2 regions of the Lentzea sp. HUAS TT2 genome follow, and region 1 is predicted to be linked to the other one. Evidence: riboswitches for the same ligand, from Rfam matches in the RefSeq annotation. Region 1 holds a riboswitch; the other holds the start of a gene.
What was found. Region 1 has a riboswitch for glycine ahead of gcvP (aminomethyl-transferring glycine dehydrogenase). Riboswitches for the same ligand answer to the same signal wherever they lie in the genome.
Positions count from the first base shown of each region.

Region 2: another riboswitch for glycine. It lies ahead of gcvH (glycine cleavage system protein GcvH); the one in region 1 lies ahead of gcvP (aminomethyl-transferring glycine dehydrogenase).

Region 1 is NZ_CP196667.1:431,484-434,686, reverse strand. Features, by position in the region: gene ACSHWB_RS02205 (MerR family transcriptional regulator) at 1-284, shown strand, start outside; gene ACSHWB_RS02200 (Clp protease N-terminal domain-containing protein) at 372-1,343, shown strand; glycine riboswitch at 1,400-1,495, shown strand; glycine riboswitch at 1,499-1,594, shown strand; gene gcvP (aminomethyl-transferring glycine dehydrogenase) at 1,644-3,203, shown strand, end outside.
Region 2 is NZ_CP196667.1:1,747,696-1,750,898, forward strand. Features, by position in the region: gene ACSHWB_RS08520 (L-serine ammonia-lyase) at 1-1,295, opposite strand, end outside; gene gcvH (glycine cleavage system protein GcvH) at 1,340-1,723, opposite strand; glycine riboswitch at 1,788-1,880, opposite strand; gene ald (alanine dehydrogenase) at 2,104-3,203, shown strand, end outside.

The DNA.
Region 1 (3,203 bases):
TCCGCGTGGCGGTCGACCACCTGCGCCGCCGCGGCGTGCAGGACCTGGCGCGCATCACGCTCTTCTCCGACGGCACGACGGTCTACGAGTGCACCTCGCCCGAAGAGGTCGTCGATCTGCTGCAGGGCGGTCAGGGCGTGTTCGGCATCGCGGTGAGCGGTGCGATGCGGGAGATCTCCGGCACGATCCACGAGTTCCCCGCAGAACGCGCGGACGGTGTCGAGATCGCGCCGATGACCGAGGACGAGCTGACCCGCCGGCGTCGCGAGCGCGCCACCGGCTGACCGGCCCGATGATCGTGGCCGACCGGCGGTCCTCCATGGCCGGTCGGCAGCAGCGCAGGCAGCCCGCTGCTCCCTAGCGTTGCCGGTATGACGCACACCGCCTCCTATCAGGTCGTGAAGGTGCTGGAAGCGGCGACGCAGCGCGCTCTCCGGCTGGAGTTCGGCTTCCTCGGCACCGAGAACCTGCTGATCTCGCTGATCGACACCATCGGACCCGGCCGCAAGCTCGGCGTGAAGTCGCTGCGGGCACAGGCGATGGCGCGGGGGCCGGAGCACTGGGCCGACGACGACGGTGGCGTCGTTCCCGAGGCTCATCCGGACGTCACGGCGTTGGTGAACATCGCCTGCGACCGCTTGGTCCTCGAGACCGTGCCACCCGTCAGCCGCGCGCTGGAGGAGTGTCTGCTCGCGGCGATCGCCCTGGCCGGCGACGGCGTGCTGACCACGACCCACCTCTCCCTCGCGTTGCTGGGGCAGCGATCCGGGCGTGCCGCCGACCTGTTCCTGTTGCGCGGCGTGGACGTCGAGGCGACGGCCGCCGCGGTGCGCGCCGATGCCGCGCGGCCCCACGCGGAGGTCGAGGAGGCGCCCGCCGTGCGGTTGCTGCGCAAGGCGGGGGCGTTGGAGGGGGAGTCCGGCGGCGGGTACGTGCGCTGGCTGGTGCGCTGGGTCGCGCGCGGTCAGGGGCTGGGCGGGCCAGTGCTGACCGTCGTGCGCAACGAGGCAGGACGACTGGCCGCGGCCGCGCGGCGGGACGTCTCGTCGCGGGACCTGGTGGCGGCGGTGCTGACGGTCGACCACCAGCTGACGGCGGCGGGCCGGAGGCTGAAGCCGGAGTTCGAGTCGGGTGGCGCGGCGGCGTTGCGCGCGGCGGGGGTGGACCCGGCCGCGTTGCCCGTCAGCGGTGGCGCGGTGGAGCGTGCGATGGAACGGGCGAAGCTCGTCGCGGCACGGCGCGGAGACGCCGTCGTGGGCACCACGCACCTGCTCGTGGCGGTGCGCGACGACCCGGCGGACCCCGTCGCGGGGGCGTTGAGCGGTCTCGGTGCTGAGATGTAGGTCGCGTCCCTAGGGACTAGGTGGGCTGCCTGCGGGTATTCTTCTCGGGTAGTCGCTGAACTCAGGCGGGAGAGACCGGGTTTCGAGCCCGGCGCCGAAGGAGCAAGTCCCTCCCCGGGAACCTCTCAGGCAACCAGGACCGCTGAGCGAGACGCCTCTGGAAAGTGGATCCCCCGGGATCCCGCCGACGGTGAAAGCCCACTCTGTTGTGGGTGAACCTCTCAGGCGCCCGACATCGGGTACGGACAGAGCGGGGAGGGCACAGGACCCGTGTGCCCGCAGCCACCCCGGAGGCGTTTGATGACGCAGGACCGCATTCCGCTCGCCGCTCTCGAGCACGGCACCCCGTTCGCCGACCGCCACGTCGGTCCGCGCCCCGCCGAACTCGCGCGCATCCTCGACGTCATCGGCGTCGGGTCGCTCGAGGAGCTGGCTCAGCACGCGGTGCCTTCGTCCATTCACGAGCGCGACCTCGTGCTGGACCTGCCCGCCCCGGCCACCGAGACCGAGGCGCTCGCGGAGCTGCGCGAGCTCGCGTCCCAGAACCGCCCGATGACGCAGATGATCGGCCTGGGCTACTACGACACCGTGACGCCGGGCGTGATCCTGCGCAACGTGCTGGAGTCGCCCGCCTGGTACACCGCGTACACGCCGTACCAGCCGGAGATCTCGCAGGGCCGTCTTGAAGCGCTGCTGAACTTCCAGACGATGGTCGGCGACCTGACGGGCCTGCCGGTCGCGAACGCGTCCATGCTGGACGAGTCGACCGCCGCCGCCGAGGCGATGACGCTGGTGCGCCGCGCGGGCAAGTCCAAGTCGAACAAGTTCGTCATCGACTCCGACACGCTGCCGCAGACGCTGGCCGTCATCGAGACGCGCGCCGAGCCGCTGGGCATCGAGATCGTCGTCGCCGACCTGTCGCAGGGCATCGAGGGTCTCGGCCTCGGCGGTGACTTCTTCGGCGTGCTGCTGTCCTACCCCGGCGCCTCCGGTGTCGTGCGCGACCAGGCCGCGTTGATCGAGGAGATCCACGCCGCCGGTGCACAGGCCGTCGTCGTCGCCGATCTTCTTTCTCTGACGCTGCTGCGCGCTCCCGGTGAGATCGGCGCGGACGTCGTCGTCGGCACCACGCAGCGCTTCGGCGTGCCGATCGGCTTCGGTGGCCCGCACGCCGGGTACATGGCCGTCCGGTCCGGTCTGGAGCGTCAGCTGCCCGGCCGTCTCGTCGGTGTCTCCGTCGACTCCGACGGCTCGCTGGCCTACCGCCTCGCGCTGCAGACGCGCGAGCAGCACATCCGCCGCGAGAAGGCCACGTCGAACATCTGCACCGCGCAGGTGCTGCTGGCCGTGATCGCGTCCATGTACGCCGTCTACCACGGTCCCGAGGGCCTGCGGTCGATCGCGACCCGCGTGCACCGCCTGGCCACCGTGCTCGCCACGGGCCTGTGCGAGGCCGGTCTCGAGGTCGTGCACGGCGAGTTCTTCGACACCGTCCAGGTGCGGGTCGAGGGGCAGGCCGCCGCTGTCGTCGCGAAGGCGCGCGAGGCCGGCATCAACCTCCGCAAGGTCGACGACGACGTCGTCGCAATCGCTTGCGACGAGAAGACCACGCGCGCGCACATCGTCGCGGTGTGGGAGGCGTTCGGCGTCACCGGGTCCGATGTGGACGCGATCGACGGCGACACCGCCGACGCCATCCCGGCCGACCTGCGCCGCACCTCGGACTACCTGACCCACCCGGTCTTCCACGCGCACCGCTCCGAGACCGCGCTGCTGCGCTACCTGCGCGCATTGTCGGACAAGGACGTCGCGCTGGACCGCAGCATGATCCCGCTCGGCTCCTGCACGATGAAGCTGAAC
Region 2 (3,203 bases), 1.3 Mb from region 1:
CCGGTGTCCCGCATGGTCTTGATGACCTTGTCCAGCGAGACGAAGTGCGAGCCGTCGCCGCGCAAGGCCATGCGCACGGCCGTGATGGCCTTGATCGACGCGACCGCGTTGCGTTCGATGCACGGGATCTGCACCAGCCCGCCGATCGGGTCGCACGTCAGGCCGAGGTTGTGCTCCATGGCGATCTCGGCGGCGTTCTCGACCTGTTCGGGGGTGCCGCCGAGCACCTCGGCGAGACCTCCGGCGGCCATCGAGCAGGCCGAGCCGACCTCTCCCTGGCAGCCGACCTCGGCGCCGGAGATGGACGCGTTCTCCTTGAACAGCACGCCGATCGCACCTGCCGTCAGGAGGAAGCGAACCACGCCGTCGTCGGACGCCCCTGGCACGAACTTCGTGTAGTAGTGCAGGACCGCCGGGACGATGCCGGCCGCGCCGTTGGTCGGTGCGGTGACGACACGGCCGCCCGCCGCGTTCTCCTCGTTGACCGCCAGCGCGAAGAGGGTCACCCAGTCCATGACCCGCAACGGGTCGGTGACGAAGTGCTCCTTCTCCAGCGTCTTGCGCATCTCGGCGGCACGCCGGCGGACCTTCAGGCCGCCGGGCAGGACGCCGTGCTCGTTGCAGCCGCGTTCGACGCATTCCTGCATGACGTGCCAGATGTGCAGAAGTCCTTGGCGGACCTCGGCTTCCGTGCGCCACGACAGCTCGTTGGCCATCATGATCTCGCTGATCGACAGGCCGGTCTCGCGACACCGCGCGAGGAGCTCGTCGCCGGTCAGGAACGGATGTGCCAGCGGCGTCGAGTCCGGCTTGATGCGGTCGGTGCCCGACGCGTTCTCGTCGACGACGAAACCGCCGCCGATCGAGTAGTAGACGGCGTGCTCGACCGGCTTGCCGCCGGCGAACGCCTCGAAGCTCATCCCGTTGGGGTGCAACGGGAGTGACTTGCGGCGGTGCATGACGAGGTCGCGGTCGTGCACGAAGCCGATCTCATGCGCACCGCCGAGCTTGAGCCGTCCGCCGGAGATGATCTCCTCGACGCGGTGGGCCGCGGCGGTGGGATCGACTTCCTCCGGGTGGTTGCCTTCGAGGCCCAGGAACACGGCCTTGGGGCTGCCGTGACCGTGACCGGTCGCACCCAGTGAGCCGAACAGCTCGACGTGCACGCGGTCCACTTCGGACACACGCGCGCCGAGCTTCTCGACGAACATCGCGGCCGCGCGCATCGGGCCGACCGTGTGCGAGCTGGACGGTCCGATGCCGACGGAGAAGAGGTCGAAAACGCTGATCGCCACTGATCAGTCCTTCGTGGTGGTGGGGCGGTCAGTCATGCCCAGAATCAACTGCTCTGCGTGAGTTCGGCGTACTTCGCCGCCGTGAGCAGGTTCTCGGCCGACTCGACGCGGACCTTGAACAGCCAGCCGGCGCCGTACGGGTCGCTGTTCACGATCGCCGGGTCGTCCACGACGGCGCTGTTGACCTCGATCACCTCACCGGTGACGGGCGAGAACAGGTCGCTGACGGACTTGGTGGACTCCAGCTCGCCGCAGACCGCGTTGGTGACGACCTTGGCACCGACGTCGGGCAGCTGGACGAAGACGATGTCACCGAGCGCATCAGCGGCGTACTCGGTGATTCCGCAGGTCAGCGGGTCCTGGGTGCCCGGCGTCCAGTCGACCCACTCGTGCTCGGCGGTGTAGAGCAGGTTCTCGGGGAACTCCACGGCGACGACTCCTCTGGCTGTGACGGGTCAGGAAACTTGCGCCCCCTCCGCCGTGCAGAGTTGCCTACCCCGAGCGGTCTTGCTGCCTGAGAGTGTGCGGGAGCTTGCCCCTTCGGCGCCCCGACCGGTTCGTCGAGGTCTCTCCCACTCGGGTTCTGACGCTTGCGCGCCGCGGCCGGTGTTCAGTTCTCGGCGCGAACGCTATGTGCGCCCCCGCCGAGTGTCAACGCGAGACGGTCGACCCGAACGCGAACGAGGCTCAGGTCGCTCTGTCCTAGATGAACAACCAGAGGGGTACCGGATAGTGCGAACCGCACAGTGACATGACCTTGCGACTGGCCCACATTATGAGATGTCGGCCACCGAACGGAGGAGTCATCGTGCGGATCGCAGTTCCCCGCGAGATCAAGAACCACGAGTACCGCGTCGCTCTCACGCCTGCCGGTGCGCACGAACTGACCAGCCGCGGGCACGACGTGTACGTCGAGCAGGGCGCCGGTCTCGGTTCCGCGATCACCGACGAGGAGTACCTCGCCGCGGGCGCCAAGATCCTCCCGACCGCCGACGACGTGTGGGCGGAAGGTGACCTGGTTCTCAAGGTCAAGGAGCCGATCGCCGAGGAGTACCCCCGTCTCCGCGCCGGCCAGACCCTCTTCACGTACCTGCACCTCGCCGCCGACAAGCCGCTGACCGAGGCGCTGCTCGCGTCCGGCACCACGGCCATCGCCTACGAGACCGTGCAGCTGCCGAACCGCTCGCTGCCGCTGCTCGCCCCGATGTCCGAGGTCGCGGGCCGCCTGGCCCCGCAGGTCGGCGCGTACTCGTTGATGAAGCCCTCCGGTGGCCGCGGCGTGCTGCCCGGCGGCGTCCCCGGTGTCGCCCCTGCCCGCGTGGTCGTCATCGGCGGTGGCGTGGCCGGCGTCAACGCCGCCACCATCGCCGTCGGCATGGGCGCGGACGTGCAGATCCTCGACACCAACGTCGACCGCCTGCGCCAGATCGACGCCCAGTTCCAGGGCCGTCTGCGCACGCTGGCCTCGAACTCGTTCGCCATCGAGCAGGCCGTCCGCGAGGCCGACCTGGTCATCGGCGCCGTGCTCGTCCCCGGTGCCGCGGCCCCGAAGCTCGTGTCGAACGCGCTCGTCGCGGACATGAAGCCGGGTTCGGTACTCGTCGACATCGCCATCGACCAGGGCGGTTGCTTCGAGGACTCCCGCGCCACCACGCACGCCGAGCCGACCTACGAGGTCCACAACTCGGTGTTCTACTGCGTCGCGAACATGCCGGGCGCCGTCCCGCGCACCTCGACCTACGCGCTGACCAACGTGACGCTGCCGTACGCGGTCGCGCTGGCCGACAAGGGCTGGGAGAAGGCGCTCAAGGACGACCGTTCGTTGGCCCTGGGCCTGAACGTGCACGCCGGTCTGCTGACCAACGGCCCGGTGGCCGAGGCGACCGGCCTGCTGCACACGCCGCTGGA